4 regions of the Arthrobacter sp. TJ-170 genome follow, and region 4 is predicted to be linked to each of the others. Evidence: riboswitches for the same ligand, from Rfam matches in the RefSeq annotation. Region 4 holds a riboswitch; each other region holds the start of a gene.

Region 1 (5,333 bases), on a different contig from region 4:
ACCACTGTATGGCCCCGCCGGGCAAGCTCACCGCCGACTCGGCCCTGCCCGCAGCCGGCGTCGAGGATGCGGGAATTTCGGGCGGCCAGCGCGTCAATGAAGCGTGCTTCCCCGTGCAGATCCGTGCCTTGCGCGTTCAGCTGCTCAAAACGCCGGATATAGGCCGCTGAGCGGTCGGGATCCTGGCGCTTTCCTGCCTCCCAGAGCGATTCTTTTCCCATATCCGGGAGTCTAGCCCGCTAGTACGCGGCCACATGGGGTTATCTGCGGACGACCCCGGGTACGACCATCTGCAGGAACTCCCGGACGTGCTTCAGTTCCTGGGCGTTGATGCTGTGATACATGCCCGCGTAGAGAACCTTGGTGAGCTTCACGTGGCGGTTGAGCCAGCCATGGGTGAACTCGATCCTGTCCGCCGGGATGACCGGGTCTTCCTGGTCGCGGCCCCAGAAGAACGGCACAGGATTGGCGGCCAGCTCACTGTCGTGGAAAAACCCGCTGTCCTCCGCCGGAACCACGAAGCCGGAAAGCCCGACGACGGCAGCATAGTCGGTAGGGCGGGCACGCAACATGGAGCTGGCCACAGCCATGCCCATCGAGAAGCCGAGCAGGGTCACACTTGAGTGCGCCTCCTTGATGGAGTCCACCCAGTCGATGACATCCTGGACCGCTGAGGTGACCTTGTCGACGGAATAGGCGACGTCCTGCATCAACGGGAACCAGGTGAAACCCGGCCCCTGGGCTACGGGTGCGCGGAGGGAAGCCACCGTGAATTCGTCCGGCAGGGACTCGAGGATGCCCATCAGGTCTTCCTCGTTGGCCATGTGACCGTGCAGCAGCACGAGCAGGGGCGTACCCTCTCGCTCATCCTCGGGTTTCGACCAGACAACCACTTGCGCGTTTCCTGGTGGATTTCCAGGTTCAGGGACAATTCCGGAAGCGGACACAGCGGAGCCGTCGGGTGAGAGAGAATTTGTCATTGCTCCATAGTGGCACGGGTCCACGCGGCGCTACTCCAGACAACGCAGGTTGTCCCGAGGCACGGCCAAATAGCGTCGGCTCTTGTGTTGCACCTGGTGCCTGCACTGGACCCCTTTCTGCAGCGCGCCGCCCACGAATCTCGCCAGAAGGGTGGTGGGGGTTCGGCCAGGGTGGTGTAGGTTTGCCGCCGAATGAAGTGATGCCCGGTGCGCCGGCGTCGTCGTGTCCGGCGGACCAGACGCCTTCGGTTTTGAGCATGTGGCGGAGCTTGCACCTGGGTTGGAGGTTGTGCATGGCAGTTTTCCCGCCGTGCGCCCATGGAGTGACGTGGTCGATTTCGCAGGACATCGATGAGCGGTTGCAGCCGGGATGGACGCAGGTGGGGTTGGTGATTCGTACCCAGTCCTGCAGGTGTTTGGGTGGCCGGTACCTGTCCCTGCCGACGCTGAGCACGGCCCCCGTTTCCGGGTGGACCAGAATCCTGGTGAAACTGGGTGCATGCGCGGCGAGGTGGCAATCGGAAGTCAGGACACCATTGACTCGGAACTCACGCGCCGTCGTCGTCGTGGTAGAACGCGGCCTCAAGCGCCGGTTCGAGCTGAGCTATCTCGGTGAGGAACGCATCATGTCCGATTGGTGAGGCGATGGTGTGCACGGCCACGTTGCCGGGCAGGGCGGATGCCAGCTCATGCGACTGGGAGGGCCAGTACAGCCGGTCGGAGGCAACCGCCGCGACGAAGAACTTCGCCGTGGCATCGGCCAGCGCGGTGGTCAGGCTGCCGCGGCCGCGTGCGACGTCGTGGCTCATCAGCGCCTCGGTGAGGATCAGGTAGCTGTTGGCATCGAACCGTCCAACCAGCTTGTCCGCCTGATGGTCCAGGTAGCTCTCCACCTGGTAGCGGCCGCGGCCATGCGGCAGAGGTGACCCGAAAGGTTCCTCAATGCCCTGGGCCGCGCGGCCGAACCGGTGGCCGAACTCGGCCTCCGAGCGGTACGTGATATGTGCGATCCGCCGTGCCAGACCCAATCCGTGCTCCGGACCGGCCGATCCGTAGTAGTCGCCGCCGGCGAACCGCGGATCGAGCCTGATTGCCTGTACCTGAGCCTGCGCGAAGGCGATCTGCTCAGCCGTGCTTGCCGCTCCGCAGGCGATGACGGCGCAGCGCTGAACGCGTTTCGGGTAGGTCACTGCCCACTCAAGCGCCCGCGCGCCTCCCATGGAGCCGCCGAGCACCGAGTGCCATGAGTCAATACCCAGAAGGTCCGCGAGCAGCGCCTCGGCGCGCACGGAATCGCGGATGGTGACGAAGGGAAACCTCGAGCCCCACGGCCTGCCCTCCGGATCGAGCGACGCGGGACCCGTGGACCCGTAGCAGCCGCCCAGCATATTGATGGACACGACGAAGTACCTGTCGGTGTCGATGGTCCTACCGGGACCAACCAGGCCGTCCCACCAGCCGTCTTCTGTTGAATTTCCCCTGGCGACGTGGGAACTGCCCGTGAGCGCGTGCTCAATGAGCACCGCATTGGAGGCGTCCGCGTTGAGGGTGCCCCACGTCTCGTAGGCCAGAACGACGTCGGGCAGGTGCCCGCCGGTTTCCAGCGTGAGGGGGCCGATGGAAAGCCGCGGCACGACGACGCCGTCAACGGACTCCGCCTCGTGGTGCGGTTCCGCTGTGGTGATCCCTGTCAAACCTGCCGCCTTTGTGAATCGCGCTTGCTCCTGCACACCTCGTGCAGGGCCTGGTCGTCACCCGGGGCACCCCACCGCGAGAGGAGGGTTGCCGGACAGTAAGCCGGGGCTGGTGGCGGGAAGGAACCCACCGCACTGTCACTCGTGACCTCGTACAAGAAAACCCGACCAGGATGGGAAAGGGCAAGTATTGTGACTCGCGGTGAAATGGTCCGGCGTTGACTGGGCCGGCGGGAACGCTTGAGTGGGGCCGCCTCCGTCTATGGGCAACGGGCCGCCCCACTCAAGGGGGACGCCCAGTGGGCGTCCCTGCAGGAAACTCCGGCGGTCTCGGAACCGGGCTCCCTGTCCGCTCCACTATCCGTGGCTGACCTTGGGGTTTGCTTGGGCACTTCACCCCGATAGCTATGACTTAGGTAACCCTAAGTCGAGGCGTGCATCACAAAGTGCCAAAATGGGGCCATGCGCCTGGATCATGTGTCTTATGCCTGCGAACCCGACGGCCTGACGGCCACTGCGGACCGGATTTCCGACGCCCTGGGCGTGGAATTCGTGAAGGGTGGAGTACACCCCCGGTTCGGCACCCGCAACATGATTTGCCCACTGGCCAACGGCCAGTATCTGGAGGTTGTCGAGGTACTCGACCATCCTGCGTCGGACAAGGCACCTTTCGGCCAGGCCGTGCGTGCCCGGTCCGAGGCCGGCGGCGGCTGGATGGGCTGGTGTGTGGCCGTTGACGATCTTGCACCTTTCGAAGAGCGACTGGGCCGCAGCGCCGTACCCGGTAACCGCAAGTTCCCTGATGGTCAGGAGCTGACCTGGCAGCAGATCGGCATCAAGGGCCTGATCGCTGACCCGCAGGTTCCCTACATGATCCGCTGGGATGACGGCACGGAGTCCCTCCACCCGTCCCAGGCGCGGCCCGCGTCGGTACGCCTCAGGGCGCTGACCATCGCAGGGTCCGCCGAGCGTGTGACGGAATGGCTCGGCACCCCCGCCAACCACCCCCTGGACGACGTTGACGTGGAGTGGATTGCCCCCAACGGCACACCGGGCATCATGTCGGTCACGTTCGAGACCCCGAAGGGCTCCGTCAGGATCTAGTCAAGGCCTGCCTCGCGCCGAGCTAGTTCCCGATGCCGATGGCAGGGCCGAACAGAGCAAAGCCGACAAAGCCCGCAATGTCGAGGAACGCATGAGCGACCACCAGCGGCATGACCCGTCTGGTGCGCGTGTAGGCGTACCCGAAGATCAGGCCCATGATTACGTTGCCGATGAACGGCCCGATCCCTTGATACAGGTGGTAGCTCCCGCGCAGGAGCGCTGAGGTCACAATGATCGCCGGGACCGACCACCCCAGTTCCCTGAGCCGCTCGAAAAGATAGCCCACCACGATCACTTCTTCCAGCACGGCATGGCGGATCGCTGAAAGCACGAGCACCGGCAAGGTCCACCAGTAGGTGTCCAGCGCCGTCGGAATGATCGCTGTGGTGACACCGAGCGCCCGCCCTGCGGCGTAGACCCCGAGGGTTCCGACGCCGATCACCATTGCCAGCGCCACTCCCAGACCGAAGTCGACTTTCGGCTTGCTGAATGTGAAGCCGATCCGGCGGAACGCCGATTTCCCCGGCTCGGTGAGCAGGAAGAGCACCAGCACCACGGGTGCCAGCGCGAAGAAGATCCCCAGCAGCTGATAGGTGAGGTCGAAGTACTGCCGGTCGTCGAGGGTGGGATTGAGCCTCGTCGTCTGCGCAGACAGCGGTGCGCGGGTCAGCTTGTCAATCAGCTCAACCACGGCATAGACACCCGCCTGCCCGAGGGACAGGCCCAGGACAATCAGGATCTCGGCTTTGATCCTCTTCCGGCCGGCAGCCGGCAACAACGACGACGGCTGGCTGGTTTCGGCGGTTGGCATGCCTTCATGGTGCCGTACGGTCCCCCGCCAGCCAAAGCCCGCAGACCCCCTCCCCGTGAAGTTTTTCAACGCAGGCGGTGTCCGCGGCGCCATACCGCGCGGGTCAACTGCATTCCGGGGCGGTACGCGAGGTGAGTTGCGGAGGGGGCATCCAATACCTGCAGGTCCGCCCGGTGGCCCACTGCAAGGGAACCCACGGCGAGCGAGCTCCCCGCGGCCGAGCCGCGGGCAAGGGAGCCGGCGTCGTGCGTAGTTTGGTCCCGGTGGAGGGCGAGGGCACCTCCGTAGGTGGCTGCGCGAACAGCCTCGTGGACGGTGAGGCCCATCTGCAGCACGGCCGTAGCCACGCAGAAGGCCATGGACGTGGTGTAGGACGTACCGGGGTTGCAGTTCGAAGCGAGCGCGATCGGCACCCCGGCGTCCAGTAGCCGGCGGGCGGGCGCGAGCGGTTGCCGCGTGGACAGGTCGCAGGCGGGCAGGCACGTGGCCACGGTGCCGCGGGCGCCGGCACCGCCGTCCCAATCCGCCCACGAAGCGGCGAGCGCGTCGATGTCCGACGACGTCAGGTAGTTCACGTGGTCAACGCTGGCCGCCTGCTCGTCCACCGCAAGCTGCACCCCCTCCCCCGGTCCCAGCTGGTTGCCGTGTACCCGCAGGCCCAAGCCGGCCTCCTTGCAGGCGCGGAGTACTTCCCTGCTCTGCTCGGGTGTGAAGGCGCCGGTTTCGCAGAAGACATCGGCCCAC
Region 2 (5,333 bases), on a different contig from region 4:
TGAGGCATACCGGAAATATAAATTTCGGCATACCTAAATCTAACTCGCCTCATCCCTGGATGGCTAGCCTCAGGGCGGGACCGGGCGGAGGTTCCCTCGACAGGACACGCCCGGCAGTGCAGAGTGGGTGCAGACACCAACGCGACCCAGGAGGCCGGCAGGATGAGCGAAGAGTCAATGTACGAGGAAGAACCGCGAGAGCACAGCGAACAGCCCGCGGAAGGGGACCGGTCGCAGGATCCGGCCGACACAGGGACGCATGCGCAGGATCCTGCGGAGGGTGCGGATTCCGCGGCGGAAACATCCGGGGCCTCGGACCCGGACTAGGGATCACATGCCGGCGGAGCCGGTGCTGTCGAGGCGGACGGCCCGCCAGCAGTAGGTCAGATACGGCAGGTTGAGCACGGCTTCGGGATTGTGCCCGAGGTGGTCGTGGAGGTACCAGGACAGGTTCGCCTCCACTTTCGCACGCGTGCCCAGCGAAGCGTTCTGATAGTAACTGCGGGACCGGGCGAGTTCAACGATGTCCGGAGCCGGGAGGGCCTGGGTCCAGGCGACTACCATCGATTCCGGTTCCGAGAAGAGTGGTCCCAACGCGGGACGGTAGTTCGGCCGGAACACGTCTCCGGCATGCATGATGCGGGAGAGCCGGTGCACCCACGGCACGCTGACATCCAGCTGATTCCAGACAAGGCCGAGGACTCCTCCCGGTACCAGGATGCGCGCCGCTTCCGCGCTCGCCGACGCCGCGTCGCACCAGTGCCAGGCCTGGGCGATTGAAACAACATCAACGCTCGCAGTGCCGAGACCGGATGCCTCGGCCGTGCCCTGAACTTTCTCCACCGCCGGGAGCTGCTGTCCTAGGACGGAGAGCATGTCCTCCGACGGATCGATCGCCGTCACCTCAGGGCAACGGTGGATGAGCTCCCTAGTGAACTTTCCTGTTCCCGCCCCGATATCGGCAGCGCTCCGTGCATCCCGCGGGACGAGCCAGTCCACACATTCCGGGGGATACCCCGGACGGACGCGCTCATAGCGCTCACTGTCCTGCAGATAGCCCCGAGCCAACTCACGACGGCGGTGCTCAGCGAGGCGCGGACCCCCAACGCCCATGACGATAGCTCCTGTCGATACTTGATCAGAACCCGTCAATTAAATCACCCGGTCTCGACTGCTCGGGAAACGGGAGTGTCAGCGCGCCATCAGTCAGCTGTGCAGGGTGCTGCGCCCGCAGTTCCCGGAGTGTGCGGAGCCCAATCCGGGAAGGAACGGGTCTCGACAGCCGGTACCCAACGCCCTGCGTCGACAACATAGTCGGTTCCCAGCCCATCCCGGATGAGTGAGGCGAGGCCGGTGAGCAGCCTGTCGACATCGTCCTGCCGCGATCCAAGCCCGAAGCTTGCGCGCAGCGATCCCGATGGCAGGCCCAGGCGCTTCAGCAGCGGGTGGGCGCAGAACTTCCCGTCCCGCAACCCCACGCCATGCTCCGCGGAAAGGTAGGCGGCGACGAGGCCGGCGTCGTAACCGTGGACGGAGAAGTTCACTACACCGATTGCGTCGGTGCTGTCGGAGAAGATGCGGTGTACGGTGACGCCGGTAAGGGCGGAGAGCCCGTCCACCAGGGCGTTTCGCAAATCTGATTCATGGCGGAGCCAGTCTTCCGCGTCCAGGGCTGCGATAACCTCCGTCGCGTGGGCAAGCGCTGCTGCGCCCAGGACGTTCGGCGACCCGCCTTCATGCCGTGCAGGGCCGGTTGTCCAGGAAACTGAATCGACCTTCACCGCCTTCACGGCGCCGCCGCCGGCAAGGTGGGGTGTTCCGACGTCAAGCCAGTCAGGCCTGCCGACCAAAACTCCGGAGCCGAACGGTGCATACAGCTTGTGTCCGGAGAAAGCGACGTAATCGATGCCGTCATGCCCGATATCCATCCGTCGGTGCGGTGCCAGTTGGGCTGCGTCGACGACGATGCGTGCGCCATGAGCATGGGCGAGGGCGGCGAGCCGGTTGATGGGCAGAACCTCACCGGTCACGTTTGAGGCACCGGTTACGGCAAGCAGGTTGATTCCCCCGGAAGCCAGCACCTCCTCCACAGCGGTAAACGTCGCCTCTATCGTGTCGGCGGCGACGAGTCCGCGATGGGGGCGGCCCAGCCAGGGCAGGAGATTGGCATGGTGTTCCAGGTCGAGGTAAAGGACCTCGCCGTCTCCAGGTACGCAACCTGCCAGGAGATTCAGGGAGTCCGTGGTGTTTCGGGTGAAGATGACCGCGTCGTCTTCACGACCGCCGACGAAGGTCCGGACGGTCTTCCGTGCATTCTCGTACAGCGACGTTGAAATTTGGGATGCGTATCCGGCGCCCCGGTGAACGCTGGCGTAGTAGGGCAGAACGCTCTGCAGGTAGTCATTGACCTGCTGCAGTGCCGGCGTCGAAGCGGCGTAGTCCAGATTGACGTAGCGGACAGCGGTGCCGTCAACCAGCGGCGCCTGCAGTTCAGCGCCCAACACGGATGCAAGCGGTGCCGCGGATAGTTCGCTGGTGCTCTCTAGAAGTGCATTGCTCACGGAAGTTAACCCCATAGTGGTCTCAAGGGACCTGCCAAGGGAGGCCCCGCGCTTGCCGAACCACTTTTCTGGAACGGCCTGGTCGTCACCCGGGGCACCCCACCGCGGAAGGAGGGTTGCCGGCCAGCAAACCGGGGTTTATCGCTGGCACTCGTGACCAATGAGTCCAGAATAAGACAGTCCGGACCCTCCGCTCGCTTTGTTACGCGGCTACGTCAGGCACCCGTATTCTCCTGGAGCAGATCGTCCAGCGAAGGGTTGAGCATCTTCAGGACATCGTTATGCAGGGTGCTGTTGGTTGCGAGCGCGTTGCCGCCGAAGGGCCCGTCCGCGCCTTCCAATGATGTGAACCGGCCACCGGCTTCCGTAACAATCGGTACCAGGGCGGCCATGTCGTACAGGTTGAGTTCAGGCTCACACGCGATGTCCACAGCGCCCTCAGCGACGAGGCAGTATGACCAGAAGTCACCATAGGCCCGTGTACGCCAGACCGATTCGGTGAGAGATACGAATTCATCGAGGTTGCCGCGTTCCTTCCATCCCGACAGGCTCGAGTAGGAGAGTGAAGCATCTTCCAGACGAGACACGCTTGAGACCCGGAGGCGTGTTGCGGCGGCCAGCGACTTGCCGGTGAAAGCTCCCGTCCCGGTTGCTGCCCACCACCGTTTCCCGAGGGCGGGAGCGCTGACGACGCCGACGACGGGGCGGCCCTCATCCACCAGAGCGATGAGTGTGGCCCACACCGGCACTCCACGGACAAAGTTCTTGGTGCCGTCGATCGGGTCGATGATCCACCGCCGCGAGCCCGCGCCGCTGCTCCCGAATTCCTCGCCGAGCACGGCATCCCGCGGGCGGGCGCGTGAGAGTTGTCCGCGGATTGCCTCTTCCGCTGACTTGTCTGCATCGGTAACCGGGGTGTAGTCCGGCTTGGTCTCAACCGCCAGATCCAACGCCTTGAACCTGGACATGGTCTGGTCATCGACGGAATCGGCCATCACATGGGCAAGGCGAAGGTCATCGTTGTAGCTCTGGAGGTTCATACTGTTCAACCTATATCCTCGGGACGCGCAGATGCGGGAGGCCTGATGCCCGGGGCGTTGAGTGCCCTTGCACGTGGGCGATGCCCGCTGACTGCGGTCTTAACGCAAGGAAGGGACATCGGCCGATAGCCGATGTCCCTTCCTTTGAAAACTAAGAGTTAGAGAACGGAGATGTTCTCAGCCTGGGGGCCCTTGGGTCCCTGGGTGGTCTCGAAGCTGACCTTCTGGTTCTCCTCGAGCGAGCGGAAGCCGCCGGAGTTGATTGCGGAGAAGTGAGCGAAGACGTCAGCGCCGCCGTCGTCAGGAGCGATGAATCCAAAGCCCTTTTCAGCGTTAAACCACTTGACTGTACCTGTTGCCATTTAAATCATTCCTTGAGTGTAGGATCCCCCCGTACTTCGGGGTTCCCGTCGCGGTGTTCCATCGCCTGCAAAAAAAGCTTTCGAACTCCGTAGAGAAATCAAGGCTAAATATTCATGCGCAACACAACAACTACGTTCAGTCTAGCAGGCAATGAGCCGCTGTGCGCGCACCGGCTATTGGAGCCCTAATTCTTTCGAGCCTTGGGCGGGCTCGATCCCAGCACCGAGCAGCCTTCGCAGGGAAGCTAGGCGCACGGGTCCCGACTCTCCGGCGTCCCCGGAATCGACCCAGCCGTCCAACCCGCAGTTGACTGCGGTGTCGTCGTGTCTGCACCCCCGTTCGCACTGCTCGGTCCCGGGCGCGAGATCCGGGAAGGCGGCCAGGATGCGGTCGGCGTCGACATGGGCGAGGCCGAAGGAACGAATCCCCGGCGTGTCGATGATCCACGTGCCGGGCGCGGAGTCGGCGGCCTTGAGCGCGTAGGCCGACGAAGAGGTATGGCGACCGCGGCCGGTCACCGCGTTGACGCCGCCGGTGGCACGGTTGGCTCCCGTGAGCGCATTCACCAGGGTGGACTTGCCGACCCCGGAGTGGCCTAGGAGCACGCTCACCTTCCCCTCCAGGAGACCCTTCAGCCGGCTTACGGCACCCGGGGCCAGCAGCGCGGAAGTGCCGCTGGCGGAGGTCGTTTCGACGCCGTCGGGGGTGGAGGCGGTCTGGCTCGTGATGATGAGCAGGTCGAGGTGTTCGTAATTGGCCAGCAGGTCCGCCGGATCCTTGAGGTCCGCCTTGGTGACGCACAGCAGCGGCTGGATACCGGCGTCGTACGCGGCGACCAGCGCGCGGTCGATGAATCCGGTGCGCGGTTCGGGGTTGGCGGCAGCCACGACGATTACCAGCTGGTCGGCGTTGGCGACCACCGCCCGCTCCACGGGATCTGTGTCATCGGCGCTGCGTCGCAGGAGGGTGTGTCGATCCTGGATCCGGACCAGCCGGGCAAGGGTGTCCGGCTCGCCGCTCACATCACCCACCAGTGCAACGAGGTCGCCGGCAACGACGGGGGAGCGGCGCAGCTCCCGGGCACGGGCGGCAATGACAATGCGTTCCGCGTTCGTGTCTTCATCCACGACGGCGGTATACCGTCCGCGGTCCACAGTGATGATCCGGCCGGTCACCGCGTCATCGTGAGCCGGGCGGTCCTTGGTGCGGGGACGGGAACCCTTCTTGTTCGGCCTGATGCGGACATCGGACTCGTCCCAGGAGGAGGTCCCACGCCTGGACCCGGCGGGTGTCACAGTGAGTCGCTCGGATCAGCGGTGGCTGCCACTGCCTCCCACAGCTCGGGGAATTGGGGCATGGTCTTACCGGT
Region 3 (5,333 bases), on a different contig from region 4:
CTCGGCGTGCAGCCGGGTGCCGGTGAGGAAGCGGTCGATGACGGCCTGCCCGTCGCCGGCGAGCTGCTGTGCGATTTCATTGCGGATCCATTCTGTGGCACCGGCGGCGTCTCCGGCGGATACCGCTTCCACGATGAGCGACGCGAGGCCCTTCATGAAAACGCTGCGGAGCAGTTTATGCGCCATAGCGGCGCCGGCGGGGGCATCGAGCGTGTCGACCGGTGCGCCGAGTCCGCGGAAGGCGTCGGCGGCCTTCTGTGCTCCTGATCCACTGATCATCAGGGGAGTAGCGGCGCCCGCGACGGTGACGGGGCCGAGGATGGCGACGTCGGCGAAGTGCGCGTCGGTCTGTTCCAGATCCTGTGCCAGTTTTTCCATCTCAGCTGGGGCTGACGAGGTCATGTCGGCATAAACCGCGCCTGGCTTGAGGTGCGGCGCGCATGTCTCGGCGACTTTGCGTGCGACGGCGGCGGAGGTGAGTGCCAGGACGAGGTCCGCGTCGGCGACGGCCTCAGCTTCAGACGCTGCCAGGCTGACCCCTTCGGGCGCTGGGACTTCTCGTGGATCGAAGGCGGTCACTGTGTGCCCGGCCGACACAAGCGCGGTCGCGTAGCGAGAGCCTGCCTCGCCCAGACCGATGATTGCGCAGTGCATCTGTTTCCTTTCTGCTTCTTCGCAGCGGCGGAAGATTTTTTGATTACCACTGTATGGTAACTACTTCCATCTGCTGGTAATAAGCATGACGTGCCTCAGGTCACATGTCAATGCGGATTGAAGACGCAAGTCACTTGGGGCGTCCTACACCCGCGCGCACCGTTGGCTCAGGGCGAGGGTTACCGAAAGATGTTGTAGCCGCCCCAGCCTGAGCCGGCGATGGTCCGCGTCCCCCAAACGCCCTTGCTGAAGGGGTAGTGGGCGAGCCTTCCGTCGGTCAGTCGGCTGATTACACCCTGGCTTCCGTTGGCGAATGCTGACACCGCGGTGATGCTGTCGACGGCGTTCCACCCGTTGCCGACCAGGCGCCTGGGTTCGGTGATGAAGGTGCCAGTTCCCGTGGAGCGGTACAGCAGCAGGTTGCCGTCGCTGCGCCTGGCGAGGAGGTCCTGCCTGCCGTCCTGGTCGAAGTCCACCATGGCGAGGTAGAGGCCACCCCAGCCGGTACCGCTCTTGATTCGTGGACTCAATGCCTGTCCGGCGCTGTTGCCGTAGTACCAGAGAGTTCCTGCAGCGTCGTAGGCAAGGACACCCGGGTACTTGTCGGCCGCGCGCCAGCGGCCGATCGTCAGGTGGTAATTGCCCCACCCTGAACCGATGGCCTGGGCAGGCGCGAACCCTCCCTCATGTTTTCCGGGGTAGAAACTCAGCCGGCCGCCTTTCCATTGCGCGATGATGTCGAAGACGCCGTCGTTGTTCCAGTCGGTCACGTGCCCCTTCGCCAGCCCGGACCAGCCGGTGCCAATCTTTTGCCGGGGCTGGAAGCCGCCCTGGCCCGTGGCCGGGTAATTCCACAGCACGCCGTCCGGCCCGGCCGCCACAATATCAGCGGGGCTGCCGATGCTCGGGCGGGATGGAGCGGCAGCCGGTTGCTGGGAACCGATCGTGATCATCGAGGCGACACTGGGCACACCGTTGCCGTCCACTGCAAAGAGCAGGTAATTGCCCGGCACCAGCACGCCGGGATCCGCCGGCAAGGTCAGCGACGCAGTGGTGCCTGAAACCGCAGTCGCGGTCAGCGGAACCCGCCGCTGATCGGTGTTCACGGAGTGGGTCACCGTACCCATCCGCATCAGGGAGAACTCCGTGGTCGGCGCTCCAGTGGTCACCGCAATCGTGCTGCCGGGCGTGGCGGAGGCCGGGGCGGACACGATTTCCGGCCGGGTGCGCGGGCTGCCGTCTGCGTTCAGCAGGTAAGGCGGCGTGAAAATCTGTCCGTTCAAGTTATTCGTCGTGCAATTGCCGCACAGGCCACCACCGCCGACGAAGACCTGGCCATCCGGGAGCAGCAGGGCAACGCTGTGATAGGCGCGGGGAGTGGCCATCGGGGCGAGCGTGGTCCACTGTCCGGTCTCCGGGTCCCAGATTTCTGGGGCCCTCGAAGCAGCACCGGCCTCACCGCCGACCACCAACACCTGGCCATCGGGCAGCGCGACTCCATTCGCGAACGTCCGGTTGACGGCCATGTCCGAGGTCCGGGCCACTGTGAGTCCGTTATTGATGTCGATGGTGTCCGCCCGCGCCGTGGCATTTCTGCCCACGTAGTCGGTCGCTCCACCCACGGTGAGAATCTTTCCGACGTCGTACATCACGGCGTTGCCGTTCATTGCGTCCGGGCTATCGGACCGCAGACCGGCCGAACTGATGCTGCCATTGCCTGTGCTCGAGATCCAGTTCATCTGCCGGCTCGGCCCGGCGTGGAACGCCCGGCCACCGGGGGCGGCAAACAACCAGGCATGATTGTCGGACCGGTATTCGCCGGCAGGATCGTTGGTCAGAATGCTGTCGGACGGCACAAGCGGCAGCGTTCGCCAGCCGTCGGCGGCGGACCACACCTCGCCGTGCTTGTTGCCGACGCCGCCGGACCATGACCCGCCGATGGTAAACACCTCGCCGGTGGACGTGGTCAGGTTGGACTGGTATCCGCGGGCGATCTTCATGTCCGGCCCCGCGGTCCAGGTGTTCGTCGCAGGGTTGTACAGCGAGGTCTTCGTGCTGTTGCTGCCCCCACTGACCATGATCTGCCCGTCCGGCAGCATTGACGTCCCGGGGCAGAACATGTCGTGACCGGTGTTGGATACCTGGGTCTGGCTCACCTCGCCGGTGGTGAGGTCCAGAATGGACGTCTGAGTGTATCCCCGGGCCCCGCCATACGTGGTGGAAGAGTAGGCGGACCAGGTCAGCAGCTTGTTGCCCGGCAGCAGCGCCGCCGCAGCCGGGACAAGCGGGAAGCTGATCGTCGGGCCCCAGGACCCCTGCGACCCATTTGCGACGGCCTGAACGGTCAGGTTTCCGGTGGCCTTTTCGGGCTCCGATCCCGCCTCCGTGGCGACAGCTTGCGGCACCGGAACGTGATCGTGTGCTCCGGTCGCGCTCGGAGGCTCGGCCGACGCCGTAGCCGTAGCCGAAGCCCCGTATCCGGCGACCAGCAGGGAGACGATCACAACCGCGGATACAAGTCGCGACATCTGTGCGCCCCCGTCCAGATTCATCCCCCGTGCTTAGCAAAAGCTAACCCGGGCGCCATGTAAGGATCTTGGGACGACTGACGTGGGCTTCGCGCGACAGGTACATCTTCGTCATCTTGGTACCCAACACAGTTCGCCTGCCTACACTTGCCTCAGGTCATGAGCGCCAGCATTAAGCCCCGGCTCGCTGGCCGGCAACCCTCCATCCGCGGCGGGGTGCCCCGGGTGAGGACCCGGCTGTCCGGCGAAGGGTCGGATGGCAAGCGCGGCCCGTGGTGCTCCGAGCATGCCGGGCCCAAAGTAGAGGAGCCTTGAATGTCCAACGGATGGTCCTTCGAAACACGCCAGATCCACGCCGGGCAGGAGCCTGACGCCACCACCGGTGCCCGGGCACTGCCCATCTACCAGACCACGTCCTTTGTGTTCCCCAGCGCCGAGAGCGCTGCGAACCGCTTCGCGCTGGCTGAGCTGGCGCCCATCTACACGCGCATCGGTAATCCCACCCAGGACGCGGTGGAGCAGCGGATCGCCAGCCTGGAGGGCGGTCTGGCTGCCCTCCTTCTCAGCTCTGGGCAGGCGGCGGAAACCTTCGCGGTCCTGAATGTTGCCGAGGCCGGCGATCACATCGTCGCCAGCCCCAGCCTGTACGGCGGGACCTACAACCTGTTTGCGCACACGCTGAAGAAGTTTGGCATCTCCGTCACCTTCGTGGCCGACCCCGACAATCTCGACCAATGGCGCGACGCCGTGCAGCCGAACACTAAGCTCTTCTTCGCCGAGGTTGTGTCCAATCCCCGGCAGGACGTCCTCGACATCGAGGGTGTTTCCCGCACTGCCCATGAAGCAGGGGTGCCGCTGATCGTCGACAACACGCTGTCGACGCCGTACCTGATCCGGCCGCTCGAGTGGGGCGCGGACATCGTGGTCCACTCAGCGACCAAATACCTTGGCGGCCACGGCACGGCGATCGCTGGGGTCATAGTGGATTCCGGCAAGTTCGATTTCGGCAAGGACCCGGAGCGCTTCCCCGGCTTCAACACCCCGGACCCCACCTACAACGGGCTGGTCTACAGCCGCGACCTCGGAGAAGGCGGCACCCTGGGTGCCAACCTGTCCTACATCATCAAGGCCCGCGTCCAACTCCTGCGGGACCTGGGCTCGGCGGTGTCGCCCTTCAACGCCTTCCTGATCTCCCAGGGCCTTGAGACGTTGAGCTTGCGGATGGAACGCCACGTCGCCAACGCGGGGGAAGTTGCCCGCTGGCTGGAGGCAAGGGACGACGTCGAATCGGTCGCCTACGCCGGGCTTCCGTCAAGCCCCTGGTACGAGCGTGGACGCAAGTACGGCCCGAAGGGGACCGGTGCGATTGTCTCGTTCAACCTCGCGGGCGGAGCCGAGGCAGGTAAGCGGTTTGTGGACGCCCTCGAACTGCACTCGCACGTTGCGAACATCGGAGATGTCCGTTCCCTGGTCATCCACCCGGCATCCACTACGCACAGCCAGCTTTCCCCCGAACAGCAGGTCGTGGCCGGCGTGGCCCCGGGGCTGGTCCGGCTCTCCGTGGGGCTCGAGCATATCGACGACATCCTTGCGGACCTCGAGACCGGCTTCCGTGCAGCGAAAGAGGCGTAGGGGGAGTAGCGGCTTCTACCCTCCGGCACAGTTGCCATTACAAGATCATCACCGCGGCCAACTATTGCGCCGCTATTCCTCAAACTTGCCGGGCTTGAGGAATAGGGGCGGCGGCTGGGCGTAAGCCGCCACCCCATCTTTCTACGAGAGTTTCAGAGCGCTGATTTTGTTTCTGTCCTCATGTCGTTGACTTGTTCCTTATTGGCGCCTACGGCGTCACGGCCGGTGAGGTGGGCGGCGGCACGTTCGGCAATCATGATGGTCGGGGCGTTGGTGTTGCCCGTGGGCACCAAGGGCATGATGGATGCGTCCGCGATGCGAAGACCCTTGAGTCCGTGGACCTCGAAGGTTGTAGGATCGACCACGGCCAGATCGTCCTGGCCCATGCGGCAGGTCCCAACCTGGTGGTGGTAGGTCACCACGGATTCGCGGACGTATTGTTCCAACTGTTCATCTGGGACCTCCGGACCGGGGTAGATCTCGGTCGGCTCCCAACCAGCCAGAGCCTGCGTCTGGCCA
Region 4 (5,333 bases):
CGCCCGTGCCGCTTCAACGAGGTTCCGGTCAACGTGGCGCAATGCCAAAAAGAGTGTGGTGAAGACGGGGAAGAACGCTCCGATGAGGATCAGCGTTACCTTCGAGTCCTCACCGATCTTCATCCACAGAATGAGCAACGGGACCCAGGCAAGCGACGGAACCGCGCGCAGCGCGCCGATGGTCGGTGCGAGCAGCGCGTCGGCCAGCCGGGACAACCCGAGCAGGGCGCCCAGCGCCAGTCCGAGCGTGGCACCCAGCGCGAAGCCGATGAGCACGCGCTGCGTGGAGATGGCGATGTGGATCCACAGTTCGCCGCGCTCAATCAGTTCGACGGCGGCGGTCAGCACAGCGGAGGGCGGCGGCAGCTGCACGGCGCTGAACACGCCCACGACCGAGTTCAACTGCCAGGCGACGAGGATGAGGGCGGGAACCACCAGCCCCAGCAGGAGACGGACCGGTCGCCGGCTCAGCAGCCCCCCGGAGGTCTCTGTGGGCTCAAGAGGTGAGCCGCCGTCGTCGTCCGCTGTTGTCACGGTATGGCCGGTGGCTTCCAGGCCTTCCTTGCTGGTGGGGTAGACGCTGGCCCCGGTATTACCGGGATTACCCATCTGAGTCATTAGGAACCCTGGATGGCGTCAGGATCGGCGTTGGTGACGAAGGAGTCGTCGAAGAGGGTGTCGAGGGCTTCATCGATCTGCTCCTGCGAGGAGACATCACCGGTTTCCACGAATACCGGGCCGACCTTCTCGAGAACCTTCCGCTGTGCCTCGCCCGGTGCGGGGTCGACGTCCAGGTTGGTGCGTTCGATGATGACGGCGTTGGCGATCTCGACGTCGATGCCGGCAACATCGGCGAGGATCTGTGCCGTCTCCTCCGGGTTTTCCTTCGCCCACTCGCGCGCCTTCTCGTAGGCATTCACCACGGTCTGGGCAAGCTCGGGGCTCTCGGAGAGGAATTCCTCGTTGGCGTTGAGGAAGCCGTAGGTGTTGAAGTCGATGTTGCGGAAGAAGAGCTCGGCGCCCTCCTGCTCAGCCGAAGCCATGATCGGGTCCAGACCCGCCCAGGCGTCAACGGATCCGTTGTTCAGTGCTGCCCAGCCGTCGGCGTGCTGCAGGTTCTGCACGGTGACCTCGGAGGGGTCGATGCCAGCGGACTCGAGCGACTGGATCAGGAAGAAGTAGGGGTCGGTGCCCTTGGTTGCCGCGATCGACTTGCCGCGCAGGTCCTCAAGGGTCTCGATGCCGGTGCCCTCGACGGTGACCATGGCGGACCACTCGGGCTGGGAGTAGATGTCGATCGTCTTGATCGGTGACCCGTTGGAACGGGCGAGGAGAGCAGCGGACCCGGCGGTGGATCCGACGTCGACCGCTCCGGCGCGGAGGGCTTCATTGGCCTTGTTGGAACCGGCGGACTGGACCCAGTTGACGGTCACGCCTTCGTCCTCAAGCTCCGCTTCGAGCCAACCCTGGTCCTTGATGACCAGGCTGAGCGGGTTGTAAGTGGCGAAGTCAATGTTGAGCTCGGTGGCCGTGGAAGCCTCTTCGGTGGACGCGGCGTTCTCACCGGCGAGGCAGCCGGTCAGGGCGAGCGTGCCGGTGGCGGCGAGCGCTACGGACAGGACGGCGCGGCGGGTGAAGGGCGAGCGGGTGCGGTTCATGGTTTCCTTTGCGAGGGGTAGCAGTCGCCGTGCAGACGGGCACGACGACGGAACAAGCTGTGTGTGGTCTAGTGGCCTTTGACGCCGAGGGTGGTGAGCAGGGAGCTGCGCATTCGGCCGAGGTCGGCGGCATTGCGGTCCCGCGGGCGGTCGCCCGGGACGGTGAGCACCTCGGTGACGGAGGCGCCGGGGCGTGACGGATCGGCGGACTTGCCGAGCACGATGATGCGGTCTGCGAGCTGGAGGGCCTCGTCGACGTCGTGCGTCACCAGCAGCACCGTAGTGGGCTGGGCTGCGTGGATATCCAGAAGGAGGTCCTGCATCTTCAGCCGGGTGAGGGCGTCGAGGGCGCCGAACGGCTCATCGAGGAGCAATACGCCCGGGTTCCGGGCTAGTGCCCGGGCCAGGGATGCCCGCTGGGCCATGCCGCCGGACACTTCACGGGGCCGGTGCCCGGCGAAGTCCGCGAGCTCCACGAGTCCCAGCAGTTCGGTGACCTTCGCCTTGCCGGCGGCCGCGCCGGTTCCCCTGGGCAGGCCGATTGCGACGTTGGCCCGGAGCGACAGCCAGGGGAGGAGACGCGGTTCCTGGAAGGCGACGGCGCAGCGGTCATCGATGCCGTTGACCGCGGTTCCGTCGATGAGGACGGCACCGGATGTTGGTGCGTCGAGGCCCGCTGCGGCCCGCAGGAGCGTGGACTTCCCGCAGCCGCTGGCACCGACGATGGCGAGTACCTCACCGGCGCGGACATCGAGGGTGATGTCGCGGAGGACTACATGCTCGCTGGTTCCGCCGCCGAAGGACCGCGTGAGGGAGGAAAAGGTCAGGGGAAGGGCCAGCTTGTGTGTGGCGTTGTTAGTGGCCTGTGCCTGCTGCTGCGCGCTGAGAACGGTGCTCATGTATAACTCCATCGCTCCTGGCAGTAGCACCCGTTCTCCTGCATGCAGGTAAGGGTTGCTGCGGCGTCAACGATCCAGGTCTCTCGGCCGCTCGGGATGGTGGACTTCCACTAAACGACTTTCTGACGTGCCTTTGCAATATATGTCGTAACAAAGCAGGCCCACGCTGCGGTCAGGCGAGCAGCCAGTCCACCGCGCGCTCCAGCAACTCCCGGCGCTCCGGTGACGCGTACGACACCGCGTCGTGGCCGAGAGCGTCGTAGAAGCTTCGCGCTGTAGTGGTTCCCGCTCCCCGTTTCGCAGTGCGTTCAAGCGGTCGCTCCAGCGACCAAATCAATGGGTGGAGGTGCCCCTCGTGTTCGTGGCGGGCATGGACGACGACCTCCGGTGACGTGCGCAGCCAGCTGTAGCGTTCGTCGTCCACCGTGAAGTCAGGGACGCCCACCGGAAAGGAGCCCTCCAGCACAATGTGTGCCCGGCCGTACTCCGGATGCATGGACACGCCCCGCACCCACCGACCGCCGAGTGCCTTCTCCCACGATTCCGAATCCAAAAAGCTGGTGGAGCTGGAGTGCAGGGCCAGCAACGGCCGCCCGCCGGCAATCCAGGCGTCCAACCCCGCGGAGGCGGCCTCTGATCCGGGGGACGTGCCGTCGTCGTCGCGGGGGAGACCGACGTTCACCACCAGCAGGTCCGGCCAGGAGGCGGAGTCCTGGAGGCCTTCGAGAGCGCAGTCGACGTCGTCCGCGGTTTCCACGGTGAGACCGTGGTCTTGAAGTAGGCCTGCAACCGCAGCGGATGTCTCGGCGAAGGGGTGCCAGGGGTCCGCGTACCGTCCGGTGCCGCTCAGGAGCAGTGCTGTTGTCATGGGGAGCTCATCTCTGTAGGTGACGGGTGAGGCGTTCCAAGCGAGGAGTCCCTCACGATTAGGTCCGGATTCAGCTCCAGGCGGTGGACGGGCCGTCGCCGGCCCTCGGCGATCCGGGCGGCGAGCATCTGCACCGCCACCCGGCCGACGTAGTGCTTCGGTGGCCGCACCGCGGAGATGGCGGGCTCGGCAAGGTAGGCGACCTCGTCGTCGTACGCTACGACCGCCAGGTCATCCTTAGGATTTATCGAAGTGCTCGGCCCGCGGACTGCCCTGCTTTCCAGCCGTCTCGTCGAGTGCTGCGTCCGTGGAGAGGCGGAAAACGTGATTGCTTCATGCCGACTCTGAGTATGTACTGGTCCCGAACGTGATGCAAGGCACACCGATCGAGTATCAGCCACAGGAAAGGACCGCTCCATGAATAAGCCGGAGGCAGTAGCTGCGATGGGTTATGGAACCTTCGCCGAACGGATCGTCGCCGCAGGGCCGGAGCGGTTGGGATGGGTGGCGCCGGGTGAAGGGCTCATGAGCGCATGAACAAGCTGACACTTCCGACCCTGGACCGGGAACTCTCGCCCTATACGGGATGGACGCGCGAGCACCACGCGGCCCAGGCCTACTCGATGCTGCTCGGCGTCCGCAAGTGGGCCAGTCCCAGCCATGCCCGCATCACACCGCCCGGACGCGAAGGCGGCTACGGCCGGGCCATCGACGGCCTCGAAGGCTTCGCGCGCACCTTCCTCACCGCGGGCTTCCGGCTCACAGGCGAGCGCGGCGACGATCCGCTAGGACTTGCCGAGTGGTATGCCGAGGGCAAAGGTCGAGGCTGCGGCCCTGGCCATCGTGCTCGACATGACGCGCCCCTGGCTGTGGGACGGACTGGACGCCACCGTCCAGGAACAGCTCGTCGACTGGTTCTCCCTGACCACCGACGCGGAGTACCCGCCCATCAACTGGGTCTGGTTCCGCATCGTCGTCCAGCAGTTCCTGAAGTCCGTTGGTGCGGACTACAGCCAGGACAACATCGACGAGGACCTCGCGCTCCATGACACTTTCGTGCGTGACGCCGGCTGGTACAGCGACGGCAGCCAGCGCGCCTATGACCACTACGCAGGCTGGGCACTCCATCTATACCCGGCGCTGTGGCACCGGATGGCCGGCCACGACGACGACGGTCCCGGCCCCACCCGCCGCGACCGCGATACCGCGCACCTCGACCGGTTCCTGCTTGACGCCGTCCGCCTAGTCGGCGCGGATGGTTCCCCGCTCATCCAGGGCCGGAGCCTGATTTACCGCTTCTCTGCCGCGGGGCCGTTCTGGGGTGGAGCGCTCGCCGGCTGCACCGCCGTCGAGTCTGGTCTCCTGCGCCGCGCTGCAAGTGGGATTCTGCGGCACTTCGCCGACCGCGGGGCCCCCGACAGCGACGGACTGCTCTCACTCGGCTGGCACCACGAGTGGCCGAAAATGGCCCAGTCCTATTCCGGGCCGGGGTCACCCTACTGGGCATCGAAGGGGCTGCTGGGGCTCGCGCTTCCGGCAGATCACGAGGTCTGGACGGCCGTCGAGAAGCCCCTGCCCATTGAAGAAGGCGACTTCGCCTTTACTGCTGCGGCACCCGGCTGGGCTGTCAGCGGCACCAGGGCTGACGGCGTCGTACGTGTGATCAACCACGGCACCGACCATGCCCAGGAGGGAGCTGAGGTTGCCGACTCTCCGCTGTACGCGCGGCTTGGCTACTCGACCGCTACCGCGCCGATCATGGACGACGACGGCGAGACCCACCCTCTCGACATGTCCGTCACCCTCGCGGACGAGAACGGCCGGCCGAGTCACCGCACCGGCTTCACCACGCTTGACATCCAGGCAACCGATGACGACGCCGGTGCCCTTATTGGGGCCTCCCGCGCG

Evidence for each region. Region 4 has a riboswitch for S-adenosylmethionine ahead of AC4D1W_RS07950 (ABC transporter ATP-binding protein). Riboswitches for the same ligand answer to the same signal wherever they lie in the genome.
Region 1: linked by a shared signal. The riboswitch ahead of metX (homoserine O-acetyltransferase MetX) and the one ahead of AC4D1W_RS07950 (ABC transporter ATP-binding protein) in region 4 are both predicted to bind S-adenosylmethionine.
Region 2: linked by a shared signal. The riboswitch ahead of AC4D1W_RS05045 (aminotransferase class V-fold PLP-dependent enzyme) and the one ahead of AC4D1W_RS07950 (ABC transporter ATP-binding protein) in region 4 are both predicted to bind S-adenosylmethionine.
Region 3: linked by a shared signal. The riboswitch ahead of AC4D1W_RS15285 (bifunctional o-acetylhomoserine/o-acetylserine sulfhydrylase) and the one ahead of AC4D1W_RS07950 (ABC transporter ATP-binding protein) in region 4 are both predicted to bind S-adenosylmethionine.

What each region holds. Positions count from the first base shown of each region.
Region 1 is NZ_JBZCNL010000001.1:683,679-689,011, reverse strand. It holds gene AC4D1W_RS03220 (class I SAM-dependent methyltransferase) at 1-221, opposite strand, end outside; gene AC4D1W_RS03215 (alpha/beta hydrolase) at 261-980, opposite strand; gene AC4D1W_RS03210 (HNH endonuclease signature motif containing protein) at 922-1,434, opposite strand; gene metX (homoserine O-acetyltransferase MetX) at 1,529-2,674, opposite strand; SAM riboswitch class IV at 2,690-2,824, opposite strand; gene AC4D1W_RS03200 (VOC family protein) at 3,137-3,778, shown strand; gene AC4D1W_RS03195 (CPBP family intramembrane glutamic endopeptidase) at 3,801-4,589, opposite strand; gene hutI (imidazolonepropionase) at 4,655-5,333, opposite strand, start outside.
Region 2 is NZ_JBZCNL010000002.1:227,329-232,661, reverse strand. It holds gene AC4D1W_RS05060 (metal ABC transporter substrate-binding protein) at 1-31, opposite strand, end outside; gene AC4D1W_RS05055 (hypothetical protein) at 163-327, shown strand; gene AC4D1W_RS05050 (class I SAM-dependent methyltransferase) at 331-1,113, opposite strand; gene AC4D1W_RS05045 (aminotransferase class V-fold PLP-dependent enzyme) at 1,203-2,576, opposite strand; SAM riboswitch class IV at 2,605-2,720, opposite strand; gene hisN (histidinol-phosphatase) at 2,777-3,601, opposite strand; gene AC4D1W_RS05035 (cold-shock protein) at 3,760-3,963, opposite strand; gene rsgA (ribosome small subunit-dependent GTPase A) at 4,138-5,259, opposite strand; gene aroA (3-phosphoshikimate 1-carboxyvinyltransferase) at 5,256-5,333, opposite strand, start outside.
Region 3 is NZ_JBZCNL010000009.1:56,272-61,604, forward strand. It holds gene AC4D1W_RS15275 (NAD(P)-dependent oxidoreductase) at 1-654, opposite strand, end outside; gene AC4D1W_RS15280 (galactose oxidase-like domain-containing protein) at 834-3,182, opposite strand; SAM riboswitch class IV at 3,338-3,454, shown strand; gene AC4D1W_RS15285 (bifunctional o-acetylhomoserine/o-acetylserine sulfhydrylase) at 3,498-4,814, shown strand; gene AC4D1W_RS15290 (GMC family oxidoreductase) at 4,967-5,333, opposite strand, start outside.
Region 4 is NZ_JBZCNL010000003.1:206,098-211,430, forward strand. It holds gene AC4D1W_RS07940 (ABC transporter permease) at 1-618, opposite strand, end outside; gene AC4D1W_RS07945 (aliphatic sulfonate ABC transporter substrate-binding protein) at 618-1,658, opposite strand; gene AC4D1W_RS07950 (ABC transporter ATP-binding protein) at 1,727-2,557, opposite strand; SAM riboswitch class I at 2,563-2,660, opposite strand; gene AC4D1W_RS07955 (ThuA domain-containing protein) at 2,730-3,425, opposite strand; gene AC4D1W_RS07960 (substrate-binding domain-containing protein) at 3,422-3,844, opposite strand; partial or broken gene AC4D1W_RS07965 (DUF2264 domain-containing protein) at 4,049-5,333, shown strand, end outside.